One region of the Streptomyces sp. NPDC055400 genome, then DNA from elsewhere that is predicted to be linked to it. Evidence: riboswitches for the same ligand, from Rfam matches in the RefSeq annotation. Region 1 holds a riboswitch; the other holds the start of a gene.
The links. A riboswitch is a leader RNA that binds a small molecule or an ion and turns the genes downstream of it on or off. The one in region 1 is predicted to bind ZMP and ZTP.

Region 1 (7,083 bases):
GATCGCCGCGATCTCCCTGGGCGTGTAGAAGTGCTGCGACTCCTCCCACGCGGACAGCTGGATGATCCGCTCGACGCTCTCGCCCGCGGCGAGCGCGTCCTTGGAGTGCATGTCGAGGCAGAACGCGCAGTGGTTGAGCTGCGAAGTACGGATCTTGACCAGCTCCAGCGTCACCGGGTCGACGCCCTTACGGGCCTCCGCGTCGAGCCGGATCATGGCCTTGTAGACCTCCGGAGCGTGCTTGGCCCAAGCCAGCCGGGGCGCGTGCTCGTGGACGTACTCCTTGGTGGTCCCGTCGGTGCCAGTGGCCGGGCTGGTGCTGTCGGTGGTGTTCTCGTTCGTTGTCATGACATTGACCCTACGAGCGGAGTAGCCCACGGGTATGGTCCATTTCCATGGTGGAATCCTGGGCCACTTCGCCCTCCGGTCAAGCGCTCGGTATCGATCTGCACGTCGAGCCGACCGGCTCCGGCCTGCGCAAAGGCCTGACCGACGCGCTCCGCGAGGCCGTACGCGGCGGACGCCTCGCCCCAGGTGTCCGCCTCCCTTCGTCCCGCACACTCGCCGCCGACCTGGGCATCGCCCGCAACACGGTCGCCGACGCCTACGCCGACCTCGTCGCCGAGGGCTGGCTCACCGCGCGTCAGGGCTCGGGGACGCGTGTCGCGCAGCGGCCTGTCGAGGCGCCCCGGCCGGCCTCGCCCCGGGGCCGACGCACTCCTGCCGGACTCCGCCACGACCTGCACCCCGGCACCCCCGACCTCTCCTCGTTCCCGCGCGCCGAATGGCTCAAGGCCTCGCGCCGCGCCCTCAACGCCGCCCCGAACGAAGCCCTCGGCTACGGCGATGCCCGCGGCCGCATCGAACTGCGCACCGCCCTCGCCGGCTACCTCGCCCGCGCCCGCGGCGTCCACGCCGACCCGGACCGCATCGTGATCTGCTCCGGCTTCGTCCACGGCCTGATGCTGCTCGGCGAGGTGCTGCGCAACAGGGGCGTGCGCGATGTGGCCGTGGAGACATACGGGCTCGACGTCCACTGGGACATCCTGACGCGGTCAGGCCTGCGCACCCACCCCCTTCCCCTCGATCAACTCGGCACCTGCACCGATGAGTTGGCGACCGGCGAACCGGACGTGGGTGCCGCCCTCCTGACCCCCGCCCATCAGTTCCCGGTGGGCGGGGCCCTGCACCCCGACCGCCGGACCGCCGCCGTCGACTGGGCCCGCCGCACCGGCGGACTGATCCTGGAGGACGACTACGACGGCGAGTTCCGCTACGACCGTCAGCCCGTCGGCGCCCTCCAGGGCCTCGACCCCGACCGCGTCGTCTACTTCGGCACGGCCAGCAAATCCCTCGCACCGGGCCTGCGCCTCGGCTGGCTGGTGCTGCCGCCCTCCGTCACCCGGGAGGTGATCGAGGCGAAGGGCGTCGCCGACTGGTCATGCGGCGTTCTCGACCAGCTGACCCTCGCGGAGTTCATCGACTCGGGCGCCTACGACCGCCATGTCCGCGGCGCCCGCCTGCGCTACCGCCGCCGCCGCGACCAGCTCGTCGCCGCCCTCGCCGAACGCGCCCCCGACGTCCGCGCCACCGGAATCGCCGCCGGACTGCACGCCGTCCTCCAACTCCCTCCCGGAACCGAACAGTCCGTGGTCCGCGCCGCCGCCTGGCAGCGCCTCGGAGTGGCCGGCCTCTCCAGCTTCCGCCACGCAGCGGCCCCCGCCGAACCACCCCTGGACGCCCTGGTGGTGGGCTACGGAACCCCACCGGACCACGCCTGGACCAGCGCGCTCGAGGCGTTGTGCCGGGTGCTGCCTTAGGGGCGGGCATCGGGCAGTGGGCGTCTCGGGTGGCACGGCCCGCGTTCGGGTCGGGGGGCCGATGGGGGCGGGGCGGGGCAGCTCAGGATCGGGTCGGGTCGCCACGGGGCGGCGGGGCGGGGTCAGCTCAAGGTCGGGTCGGGTCGGGTCGCCAAGGGGCGGCGGGGCAGGGTCAGCTCAAGGTCGGGTCGGAACGGGTTCGGGTCGGGTGGGGTTCGGGTCAGACCCGGGCCGGTGCGGACGCGTCCCCCACCGGGGCTTCCCCGAAGCGCGCCAGCGCCAACGCCCCCGCCACGGCCACCACGAACCCGAGAGCCGCCAGCCAGGCCAGCCCCTCGCGCGTGCGATCCCCGAGCCAGATCACCCCGACGAGCGCCGGCCCCACCGTCTCGCCCACGACCATCCCCGCAGTGGCCGTGGTCACCGACCCCTTCTGCAACGCCGAGGTCAGCAACAGAAACGCCGCACCCCCACCGAGCAGCAGCGCATACGTCGCCGGATTGCTCAGCAACGCGCCGGGCGACACGTCGTCGATGAGCCGCACCGACACCTCCACCACCCCGAACCCGAACCCCGAACCGAGCCCCAGCGCGAGCGCCCGCCCCCTCCCCGGAAGCCGCCCGGCCACCGCCCCGATCAACAACACGCCCAGCGCTGTCCCCAGCATCGCGTACCGCAACACGTCCGAACCGGCCTTGTCACCCTCCGTCCCCGACGCCAGCCCCAACATCGCGAGCCCCGCCACCACTACTCCGACGGCGCCCCACTCGACACCGCTCAACCGCACATCCAGCAGCCGCGAGGCAACCACCGCCGTCACCGCCAGACTCGCGGCGAGCGCCGCGCCGACGGCATAGATCGGAATGGACCGCAGCGCCACGACCTGCAACACGAACCCGAGGAGGTCGAGTCCCAGCCCGGCGACGTAACGCCACTGCCGCAGCGCCCGCAGCAACAATGCGGCGTCGACGCCGGACCCCGACCCCGGCTCCGCGGCCCGCGCGGCCATCGCCTGCAACACGGAAGCCGTACCGAAACAGACCGCAGCCCCGAGCGCGCAAACCATTCCAAGAAGCACAAAGCGACTGTAGAGGGTGCCCCACACCAGCCGGCCCGCGGGCGGCCCACCCTCCGAGGGCGCTCCCGTGAACGGCCGGACCACGAGGCGAACCCTGCCGGAGGCGCACCACCGTCAGACCGCCAGGACCGCCCGAAGCTGGTCGAGCCCCCAGTCCAGGTCCTCCTTACTGATCACCAGAGGGGGAGCGATCCGGATCGTGCTCCCATGGGTGTCCTTGACCAGGACGCCCTTGTCCATCAGCTTCTCCGAGATCTCCCTCCCCGTCCCGTACGACGGATCGATGTCGACCCCCGCCCACAGCCCGCGTCCCCGCACCTGCGTCACCTTGCCCGTGCCCACCAGCAGCCCGAGCTCCGCGTGCAGATGCTCGCCCAGCTCCGTCGCCCTCTGCTGGAACTCCCCGGTGCGCAGCATCGCGATGACCTCGAGCGCCACCGCACAGGCCAGCGGATTCCCGCCGAACGTCGACCCGTGCTCGCCCGGCTTGAACACTCCGAGCACCTCGCTGCTGGACACCACCGCCGACACCGGCACGACCCCACCGCCGAGCGCCTTGCCCAGTACGTACATGTCGGGCACCACGCCCTCGTGCTCACAGGCGAACGTCCGCCCGGTCCGCCCGAGTCCCGACTGGATCTCGTCGGCGATGAACAGCACGTTCCGCTCGCGGGTCAACTCCCTTACCGCCGACAGGTATCCGGCCGGCGGTACGAGGACACCGGCCTCGCCCTGGATCGGTTCGAGCAGCACCGCGACGGTGTTCTCGGTGATGGCGCCGCGCAGTGCCGTCAGATCGCCGTACGGCACGATCTCGAAGCCCGGCGTATAGGGGCCGAAGTCCGCGCGCGCCTCCTGGTCCGTGGAGAAGCTGACGATGGTCGTGGTGCGCCCGTGGAAGTTGTTGCCCGCCACGACGATCTTCGCCCTGCCGTCGAGCACCCCCTTGACCTGGTACCCCCACTTTCTCGCCGTCTTCACGGCGGTCTCCACTGCCTCCGCCCCTGTGTTCATCGGCAGCACCATGTCCATGCCGCACAGCTCCGCGAGCTGGGTGCAGAACTCGGCGAACCGGTCGTGGTAGAAGGCGCGGGACGTCAGCGTCACCCGTTCCATCTGCGCCTTGGCGGCCTCGATGAGCCGCCGGTTCCCATGGCCGAAGTTGAGAGCCGAGTAGCCGGCGAGCATGTCGAGGTACCGGCGCCCCTCGACATCCGTCATCCACGCCCCCTCCGCCGTGGCGACCACGACGGGCAGCGGATGGTAGTTGTGCGCACTGTGCGCTTCGGACGCGGTGATGAAGGTTTCCGTTACGGCATTCGGAGGAGTCGCGGCAGTCACGGGATCTCCGTTCTTACGGCTCATATGACGCGAAAACGTGAGCTTGTGGCCCCTTCCTATCGTCGCTCGCATCGTGGACCGGGAAACCTCGCCTCCCGGCGCGCCCGGTAGGGTGGCCCGCAGGGCCGTGACTGGCGCGCTGGGATGGGACCGACCATCGGGGAGCGGCCTGCGAACTGTGTGCCGTGCGCCTGGGCCGACCCGTGAACCTCCCGCTCTCGACTTCGCTCGGGCAGCGGAGGTCCCATCCGTCCGGAGGTCCGTCATGTCAGAGCCCACCCTCTCCACCGAATCCGTAGCGTTCCGCAGCGCCCTCGACGTGATCCGCGCGGTGGAGCCCCGCGTGGCCGACGCCATCGGCCAGGAAATCGCCGACCAGCGCGAGATGCTCAAGCTGATCGCCAGCGAGAACTACGCCTCCCCGGCCACCCTCCTCGCGATGGGCAACTGGTTCAGCGACAAGTACGCCGAGGGCACCGTCGGCCGCCGCTTCTACGCCGGCTGCCGCAACGTCGACACCGTCGAGGCCCTCGCTGCCGAACACGCCCGCGAGCTCTTCGGCGCCCGCCATGCCTATGTCCAGCCGCACTCCGGTATCGACGCCAACCTCGTCGCCTTCTGGGCCGTCCTCGCCCAGCGCGTCGAGGCCCCCGCCCTGGAGCTCGCCGGCGTCCGCAACGTGAACGACCTCTCCGACGCCGACTGGGCCGAGCTCCGTCAGGCCTTCGGCAACCAGCGCATGCTCGGCATGTCCCTGGACGCCGGCGGCCACCTCACCCACGGCTTCCGCCCCAACATCTCCGGCAAGATGTTCGACCAGCGCAGCTATGGCACCGACCCGCAGACCGGCCTCGTCGACTACGAAGCCCTGCGCGCCATGGCCCGCGACTTCAAGCCGCTGATCATCGTCGCCGGCTACTCCGCATACCCCCGCCTCGTGAACTTCCGCATCATGCGCGAGATCGCCGACGAGGTCGGGGCGACCCTCATGGTCGACATGGCGCACTTCGCGGGCCTCGTCGCCGGCAAGGTCCTCACCGGCGACTTCGACCCGGTGCCGCACGCCCAGATCGTCACCACCACGACGCACAAGTCGCTGCGCGGCCCGCGGGGCGGCATGGTGCTCTGTGACGACTCGCTCACAGACCAGGTCGACCGCGGCTGCCCGATGGTCCTCGGAGGTCCGCTGCCCCACGTCATGGCCGCCAAGGCCGTGGCCCTGGCCGAGGCTCGCCGCCCCGAGTTCCGCGAGTACGCGCAGTCCGTCGTCGACAACGCCCGCGCCCTCGCAGAGGGCCTGACCCGCCGGGGCGCCACCCTCGTCACGGGCGGCACGGACAACCACCTCAACCTGATCGATGTCGCCACCTCCTACGGGGTCACCGGCCGCCAGGCCGAGAACGCGCTCCTCGACTCCGGCATCGTCACCAACCGCAACTCCATCCCCTCCGACCCCAACGGGGCCTGGTACACGTCCGGCATCCGCATCGGCACCCCCGCTCTGACCACTCGGGGCCTGGGCACCACGGAGATGGACGAGGTCGCCGGCCTCATCGACCGCGTGCTCACCGCCGCCGAACCGGGCACCACCAGCAAGGGCGCGCCTTCCAAGGCCCAGCACATCCTGGACGAGAAGGTCTCCGACGAGGTCTCCACGCGAGCATCCGACCTGCTGAGCGGCTTCCCGCTCTACCCGGAAGTCGACCTCACCTGATCGCTTGCCCCTCTAGCTCTGTGATCTCCTGACCGGCCCGTCACCAGCCGCACCGACGGGCCGGTCAGTGCGTACTCGCAGCCGTGAGAGCTGAAGAGCGACTCTCAGGAGTCGATCAGCTGCTGCCGTGGTCCGGTGTCCGGCGGGGTCCCGCCCGTCCGGCGACGACGCGGCAACCTGTCGGCCAGCGGCCGCAGCACCAGAGCCAGCGCGGCACCCGCCGCCAGCCCCGGTATCGCCCACCACCAGTCCGTCCCCTCGCCCGCCCGGGCTGCTGAGGCCCGCGCGCCTGCGGACTGCCCGGCATCGCGACTGCCGGCTGCCGGAGCTCCACCGAGCGCTTCCTTGGACCGGTCGGGTGATTGCCAGGGTGCCGGGAAGATCGGGCTCCCGCCCTTTCGGGACCGCTCGCCCATGACTCCGAGGTCCTTCAGCAGCGCGCGCAGCTCTGCCGGCTTCTGCGCCTTGTGCCAGTACCCGTTGTAGGAGTCCGGCACGTGCGTCGCTGTGTGTATCCAGACGTCCTTCGTGCCCGGCGAGTCCGGATAGACCTGGTCGACCCGCCACGGCAGCACGTCGTGCACCAGCCAGGTGACATTGAGCTGACGTCCCGCGCCTATGCCCAAGCCGGGCGGCTCCTCCCGTCGGCCCTGGTCCGGTTCGCCCAGGAGGCTTTCCAGCGGCCTGTACTTCTTGTCACTGAAGTAGAGCGACGCGCTCTGGCCGCTCTCGGGCGACACCACCAGAACGCTCGTCGGTCCGCCGGCCGACGCCCCTGACGCGCTCAGCAGCATCGCGGCGAGTACCGCCGTCAGCGCCACCGCCAGCGCCGCCGGCCTTCGTACTGTTCGCATCCGTTCCCCCCAGCTGGTCCCGGCACGGCCCGTCCGTGCCGATTCACTTCTGGTACACCGCTCGACCCGACCGGGTTCCCAACTTGGGCGCGTGAGTTCCCGGGTGTGCGGGAGCTCCGCCGGCTCAGCCCCCGGACATCAGGTGACGGCGTCCGGCTTCCGTACAGACCGTGCGATCTCCATCGCCCGCTGCTGGGACTCGATTCCCTCCAGGCGGAGTGTCACCTGCTGCCGACGGGTCCACAGGAGCGTCGGGCCCGCGGTGCGTTCCGAGCG
Region 2 (7,083 bases), on a different contig from region 1:
AGGAGAAGCCATGCCTTTCATCCGTGTCACCGTCACCGACCCCGCGCTCCCCGCCGGCGTCCGGCGCACCCTCGCCGAGGGCCTGACCGGCCTGGCGGTGTCGGCACTGCGCAAGTCCGGCGCGCGGACCATCGTGCACGTCGACCTGGTTCCGGCCGAGCGCTACTACGTGGACGGCAGGCCGCTGACCGATGGCCTCGACGCCCATGTCGAGGCCACCGTCACCGTCGGCACGAACAGCGCCGCGGAGAAGGCCGCGTTCATCGCTGAGGCGGGTGAGCTGATGACCAAGACCCTGGGCCCGCTTGCCCGTTGCGGGGTGGCGCTGCACGAACTGCACCCCGAGAGCTACGGCTACGACGGCGTGACCCAGTTCGACTTCTACCGCCGGCAGGGCGCCCGGCGATAGACGCAAGAACGGCCCGCGCTCACGTGTCGAACTCGCCGTACCGGGCCCGGTCGAGCAGATGCTTGGGCAGATATGACGCACAGACTCTACGAAGACCTGCGGGAGCCGGTGACAGACGGGCCCGTGCGTGCGGTCCTGGTCGGGCTCGTGTAGGCGAACCGGGGCAGGAAGAACTGCGTGATGGGGCCGACGGTCAGGGCGTACAGCACGGTGCCGAGGCCCACGCCGCCGCCGAGCAGCCACCCCGATGCGAGCACGGCGATCTCGATGCACGTGCGGACCACGCGGATGGAACGCCCGGTCAGGGCGGACGCTCCGGTCATCAGCCCGTCCCGGGGCCCCGGACCGAACCGTGCGCCTACGTAGACGGCGACGGACAGGGCGTTGGCGGATATCCCGGCGAGGAGGAGCCCGACGCGCTCGGGGAGTGCCAGGCCTCCGGGGACGAGCGTGAGCCCGAGGTCGGACGAGAAGGCGATGACGACGATGTTGGCGGCGGTGCCGAACGTCGGCCGCTGCCGCAGGGGGATCCACAGCAGCAGGACGGACACACCCACGACGGCGGTGAGTGTGCCGAAGGTCAGCGAAGTGTGCTTCTCCAGCCCCTCGTTGAGGACGCTCCAAGGGCTCAGCCCCAGCGCGGAGCGCACCATGACGGCCATGCTGAATCCGTACAGGGCGAGGCCGGTGAACAACTGCGGCAGGCGGCGGAGCGGGCGTTCCCCGAAGCGTACGTAGGTGAGTGGGGGAGTGGTGCGGGCGCCGCCACCGGGCGTCCGGGGTGCGGTCGTCGGGATCTCGCCGGGCCCCGGAGGCGAGGTCGCTGCGCCGATGTCGTTGCTCTGAGGTGCCGCCTTCTCGAGGTGGCCCGTCATACCCGTGTCGTGCCGCATGTGTGCCTGTCTCCGCCCTGGGTGTCGTATGCCTTCAAGGCCATTGCGGCAACTCTGTAGAGTCATTGGCCCGCATAACATGGCCAATCTGGGGAGAATGGTTTGACTGACGCGAACGCCTTCCTGCCCGTGGACAGGGTGGGCCGCGCGGACCGGACCCTGGGCAGCCGCCGGCTCGCCGCGATGCTTCCTGACATCTCGGGCACGAGACCCGCCTACCGCCACCTCGCCCAGGCGATCAGCACGCTCATCCTCGACGGACGCATCGCGCTGCACGTCAAGCTCCCCGCAGAGCGCGAACTGGCCGCAGCCCTCGCCACCAGCAGAACCACCGTCACCGCCGTGTACGACCTGCTGCGCGAGAGCGGCTACGCGCACAGCCGCCAGGGATCGGGCACGTGGACCGCCCTGCCCGAAGGCCGCACCCCCAGTGGCATCACACGCCTCCTCGGCCCCCCGGACACCGCGATCGACCTGGCCAGAGCCTCGCCCGGGCTGCCCCGGCAGGCACTCGTCGACGCCCTCGCGCACATCACCCCGCAACTGGCCGAGCAGGCGCACACCCCCGGCTACCACCCCTACGGCCTGCCCGACCTGCGCGCCGCCATCGCCGAGCGCTACACCCGACGCGGTCTCGCCACCCTGCCCGAACAGATCCTTGTGACGTCCGGCGCGCAGCACGCGCTGACACTCGTCCTGGGACTCCTGAGCAGCCCCGGTGACCGGGTCATGGTCGAGAACCCGTCCTACCCCAACGCCCTTGACGCCCTGCGCCGAGCCCGGCTGCGCACCGTGTCCGTCCCCGTGACCGACACCGGCTGGGACATCGAGATCACCGAATCGACCCTTCGCCAGGCCGTGCCCCAAATGGCCTACCTGGTCCCCGACTTCCACAATCCGACCGGCTGCCTCATGCCCGAGCAGGAGCGGGCGCGCGTCCTGCGGGCGGCGGAGCGCTCCGGGACATGGCTGGTCATCGACGAGACGCTGGCCGACCTCGCGCTCGACGTGCCCGCCCCGCCTCCCTTCGCCTCCCACGCCGCGAAGGGTGGCGCCGGCCAGGTCATCGCCATCGGCTCGATGAGCAAGACCCATTGGGGTGGCCTGCGTATCGGCTGGCTGCGCGCGCCCGCACCGCTCGTCACCGAACTCGCGGGCCAGCGCGTGGCCACCGACATGGGCGGATCGGTCGTCGACCAACTCCTGGCCCTCACCCTCCTGGACCGGTCGGACGAGCTTCTGCCGCCCCGCCTTGAGCAACTACGGCTACAGCGCGCGGCGTTGGCCGCCGCGCTGGGCGAGCACCTGCCGCACTGGACCTGGCAACTGCCGCCCGGCGGGCTGTCGTTCTGGGTCGACCTGGGCGAACCCGTCGCCTCCGCGCTGTCCGAGCGGGCCCTCGACAACGGCGTCCGGATCGAGAGCGGCGCCCACTTCGCCACCGACCCAGGCATCTTCGAGCAGCGGATGCGCATCCCGTACACGACCTCGGCGGACACCCTGCGCGAGGCCGTCCACCGCATGGCGACCGCGCTCGCCGCCGGCCTCCCCTCGGCATCAGCCGCGCGCCGACCGCACTGGGTGGTCTGAGCGCCAGTGCCCGAAGGAGATCACTCGATGCCGTACGCGGATCGCCCCCGTCCCGGAACCGGTCCCCTCTTCCGCCTCGCATGGCGCGGGACCCACTATCCGGGCCGGCCCGTCGAGGAGCTGTGGATCGGCCCTCGGCACAGATACGGACGGCGGCTGGTGGTTCGGGGCGTACTTCCTCGGGCGCGTGCCACTGGGTGAAGGCGCGGCGCGGGCCGCCGAGTTCGCTCAGTGGCTTCTGGCCGAGCCGCCGCCAGGCCCGTACGAGGGAGAGTTCACCCTGATCGCCCGTGAACCGCAGGCCGGATCCCCGGGGGTCGCCGCCGGAACGCTGCTGACCGTCGCATTCCTCCTGGGCCGCGAGGAACCCGACGGGCCCGAGTATCTCCAGATGCTGCCTTCCGGTGAGACGGCGGTACGGCACATCGGCTTCGAGGTGTGCGCACCGCTGGAGTGCGAGCCGCTGCCGCGCGCCGCACTCGCGGTGGCGGCCGCCGGACTCCTCGACGTCGCCACCGCGTAGGGCCCCGGACCGCCGTCCCCTCAGGCGAGCGCGCGGCCGGGGTCCGCGCCGAGCTGGCGGTATGCGGCGGTGACCGTCTGCGCCAGGAGGACGGCGATGGTCATGGGGCCCACCCCGCCGGGAACGGGAGTGATCAGGCGGGCCCGCTCGGCCGCGGTGTCGAAGTCCACGTCACCGACGTTGCCCGCGTTGTAGCCGGCGTCGATGACGACCGCGCCAGGCTTGATGTCCTCGCCGCGGATGAGCCGGGGCCGGCCCACCGCCGCCACCACGATGTCCGCCTCCCGCACGAACGTGCTGAGGTCGGCAGTCCGCGAGTGGCAGTACGTCACCGTGGCGTCCCGGGCGAGCAGCAGCATCCCGGCCGGCTTGCCGAGGATCGCGCTCCGGCCCACGACGACCGCGTGCCGGCCCGCGAGACCGACGTCGTACTCGTCGAGGAGCCGCATGATTCCGCCGGGTGTGCAGGAGACGAACCCGGGCAGCCCGAAGGCCATCGCGCCGAACGAGCTCATGGTGACGCCGTCGACGTCCTTCTCCGGAGCGATGGCCTCGAAGGCCGCGCGTTCGTCGATGTGCGGGCCCACGGGGTGCTGGAGCAGGATTCCGTGGACCGACGCGTCCTGTGACAGTTCGCGCAGGGTGGCGACCAGCTCCGCGGTCGTCGTGGTGGCGGGGAGCTGGACGCGCCGCGACTCGATACCGGCCTTGGCGCAGCGGGCCTGCTTCATACGTACGTAGGTGACGGAGGCGGGATCCTCGCCCACCAGCACGGTCGCGAGGCAGGGCGCCGAGCCCGTACGCCTCACCAGCTCCGCCGCCTTGCCCGCGGACTCCTCGACGAGGCGCCGGGCGGGACCGGTGCCGTCCATGAGGTGGGTTGTCCGTGTCGGGGACATGGTCGCCTCCCAGGCGTCATTGACCACTCGCCCAGGCGCACGGCATACATCGACCCTTTGGTCAGGCCGCTCCCCGGTGGTTCTCCACCCCAGCGCCAGTCACGGCCTGTGGGCCACTGTAACGGCTTCGGTCAGCCGCGCGAGAGCCGCGGCCTCCTCGCTGCCGTCCTCGGCGCTGAACACATGCACGACCAGGCCCGTCTCGCCGGGAACTGCCGGTACGTGCAGCGTCTCGAAGTCCAGCGTGAGCAGCCCGGCCACCGGGTGTCTCAGGAGCTTGCGCCCCGCCGCGCACATCACGACCTCGCCGCTGTCCCAGATACGCCTGAACTCCTGGCTGAGCGCGGTGAGTTCGGCGATGAGCGCGGCCAGTTCCGTGTCGTCGGGGTAGCGCCCCGACCAGACCCGCAGCTGGCCCACGGCCTCCGCCGCCCGGTCCTCCCACTCAGGGTGGACGACGCGGGAAGCGGGGTCGAGGAAGAGGTACCGCGCGTTGTTCCGGTCGCGGCGGGCCGGCTTGCCCAGACCGCCGATGAGCTCGGCGCCGAGGACGTTCCACGCCACCACGTCCAGGCGATGGTTCGTGGCGAAGGCCGGGAAGGCATCGGGCTGACCCTGGTCTCGGGCGCGGGGCCCTGCCGCGCACCGGCCAGGGTCGCGAGATGCCCGCGCTCCGCCGCGTCGAGGCCGAGCGCTCCGGCGAGCGCGTCGACGACCTCTGGGGAGGGCTGCGTGGCGCGGCCCTGTTCCAGGCGTACGTAGTAGTCCACGCTGATCCCGGCGAGCTGTGCCAGCTCTTCGCGGCGCAGTCCCCGTACCCGCCGGCGACGGCCGCCGGAGAGCCCGGCGCGCTCCGGTGTGACGCGCGCGCGGCGGGCGCGGAGAAAGTCTCCGAGGCCGCGCTGCGAGCCGCCGGTGGTGAGGGTGGTGCCCGCGCCCGTGTCCCCGATGCCGTTCACGCCGTCCATGGACCCAAGTATGCGTGGCCCTCGCAGTACCAGGATGAGCGTTCCGCCGTTGACCAGGGTGCTGGCTGCCCGGACGCGCCTGGGCGAACGTGGTGGCATGAACGACACGACGCCTCGGCAGCCCAAGAAGATCCTCGTGGTCAGCGCCCACCCGGAACCCCGTTCGCTCAACTCCGCGTTGACCGGCTTCGCGGTCGAGCACCTGCGCACGGCGGGGCGAGGTGAGGGTGTCCGACCTCTACGCGATGAAGTGGAAGGCGACGGTGGACGCCGAGGACTTCCCCGAGCGCACCGGAGCGGCCCGGCTGCACGTGATGGCCGACTCCGAGCGGGCGACGCTCTCGGGCGGTCTGTCACCCGACATCGCGGCGGAGCAGGAGAAGGTGCGCTGGTCGGACGCGGTGGTCCTGCAGTTCCCGATGTGGTGGTTCTCGGCGCCCGCGATCCTCAAGGGCTGGATCGACCGGGTCTTCACGAGCGGCTTCGCGTACGGCCCCGCGGTCCCGCCGCCGTACGGCGAAAGCTCCCTGCCGGGCAGGCGGGCGCTCGTGTCGGTGACGGTCGGCGCGCGCGAGTCCGCGTTCTCCGACCGTGGTGTCCACGGAAGCCTCGCGGACGTTCTGCACCCCATTCAGCACGGCCTGTTCTGGTTCACCGGCATGAACCCGCTGGAGCCGTTCGCGGTGTACAGCTCGAACGAACTGCCCGACGAACGATTCGCCGCCGCGCGGGCGGAGTACGCGCGACGACTCGACACACTCTTCACGGCCACGCCCGTCCCCTTCCGCCCTCTCACGGGCGGCGACTACGACCACGACATGCGGCTCCTGCCGGAGGTCGAGGCACCGGGCACGAGCGGACTCGACCTGCACGTCCGCGACCGGGCCTGAGGACCGTCCCGCGCGGGCGGCCCTCCTGGGCCCCCTTCTATTTGAACGTGTTCAAATATCTGCGCTAAGGTGGGGCCGACACGATGAGGGGGCTCCATGAAGATCGTGATACCCGGCGGCACCGGGCAGGTAGGGACGATCCTGAAGCGTGAACTGGCCGCAGCGGGACACGAAGTCGTCGTCCTCACGCGGCGGCCCGTGCACGACGACGAAGTCCGCTGGAACGGCGAGACCCTGGGCCCCTGGGCCGAGGTCGTCGACGGCAGCGACGTCGTGATCAACCTCGCCGGACGCAGCGTCAGTTGCCGTTACACACAGGCCAACCTCCGGGCCATGATGGACTCGCGCGTGCGGTCCGCCGAGGTCGTCGGCGAGGCCGTCTCCGCCGCAGCGCGACCTCCGAGGGTGTGGCTGCAGATGAGTACGGCCACCATCTACGCCCACAGCTTCGCCGCGCCGAACGACGAGACAACCGGCGTACTCGGCGGCGACGAGGCCGGCGTCCCGGGCTACTGGGGTTACAGCGTCGAGATCGCCAAGGTGTGGGAGCGGGCGCAGGAGCGGGCCGACACCCCGCACACCCGCAAGGTCGCCCTGCGCGCCGCGATGGTCATGAGCCCCGATCGCGGCGGTGTCTTCGACGTCCTCCTGCGCCTGGCCAGGCTCGGCCTCGGTGGTCCGGTCGCGGGCGGCTGCCAGTACGTGTCCTGGATCTACGACCGTGACTTCGCCCGAGCGGTCCGGTTCCTGATCGAACGCGACGACCTGGACGGGCCCGTGAACCTCGCCGCCCCCGAGCCGCTGCCGCAGCGTGACTTCATGCGTGCGCTACGCGCGGCATGGGGCGTTCCGGTGGGCCTTCCCGCGACGAAGTGGATGGCCGAACTCGGCGCGTTCGCGCTCCGCTCGGA

Region 2: another riboswitch for ZMP and ZTP. It lies ahead of ACWIGU_RS14960 (bifunctional 5,10-methylenetetrahydrofolate dehydrogenase/5,10-methenyltetrahydrofolate cyclohydrolase); the one in region 1 lies ahead of ACWIGU_RS21990 (glycine hydroxymethyltransferase).

Annotation. Positions count from the first base shown of each region.
Region 1 is NZ_JBSHLM010000008.1:114,442-121,524, reverse strand. It holds gene ACWIGU_RS22010 (carboxymuconolactone decarboxylase family protein) at 1-348, opposite strand, end outside; gene pdxR (MocR-like pyridoxine biosynthesis transcription factor PdxR) at 396-1,820, shown strand; gene ACWIGU_RS22000 (hypothetical protein) at 2,041-2,886, opposite strand; gene rocD (ornithine--oxo-acid transaminase) at 3,013-4,263, opposite strand; ZMP/ZTP riboswitch at 4,357-4,443, shown strand; gene ACWIGU_RS21990 (glycine hydroxymethyltransferase) at 4,505-5,953, shown strand; gene ACWIGU_RS21985 (hypothetical protein) at 6,058-6,807, opposite strand; gene ACWIGU_RS21980 (hypothetical protein) at 6,946-7,083, opposite strand, start outside.
Region 2 is NZ_JBSHLM010000005.1:172,248-179,330, reverse strand. It holds gene ACWIGU_RS14980 (tautomerase family protein) at 11-409, shown strand; gene yczE (membrane protein YczE) at 496-1,302, opposite strand; gene yczR (MocR-like transcription factor YczR) at 1,405-2,892, shown strand; gene ACWIGU_RS14965 (hypothetical protein) at 3,080-3,415, shown strand; gene ACWIGU_RS14960 (bifunctional 5,10-methylenetetrahydrofolate dehydrogenase/5,10-methenyltetrahydrofolate cyclohydrolase) at 3,436-4,314, opposite strand; ZMP/ZTP riboswitch at 4,337-4,427, opposite strand; gene ACWIGU_RS14955 (MmyB family transcriptional regulator) at 4,414-4,878, opposite strand; partial or broken gene ACWIGU_RS14950 (helix-turn-helix domain-containing protein) at 5,034-5,282, opposite strand; gene ACWIGU_RS14945 (NAD(P)H-dependent oxidoreductase) at 5,510-6,172, shown strand; gene ACWIGU_RS14940 (epimerase) at 6,269-7,083, shown strand, end outside.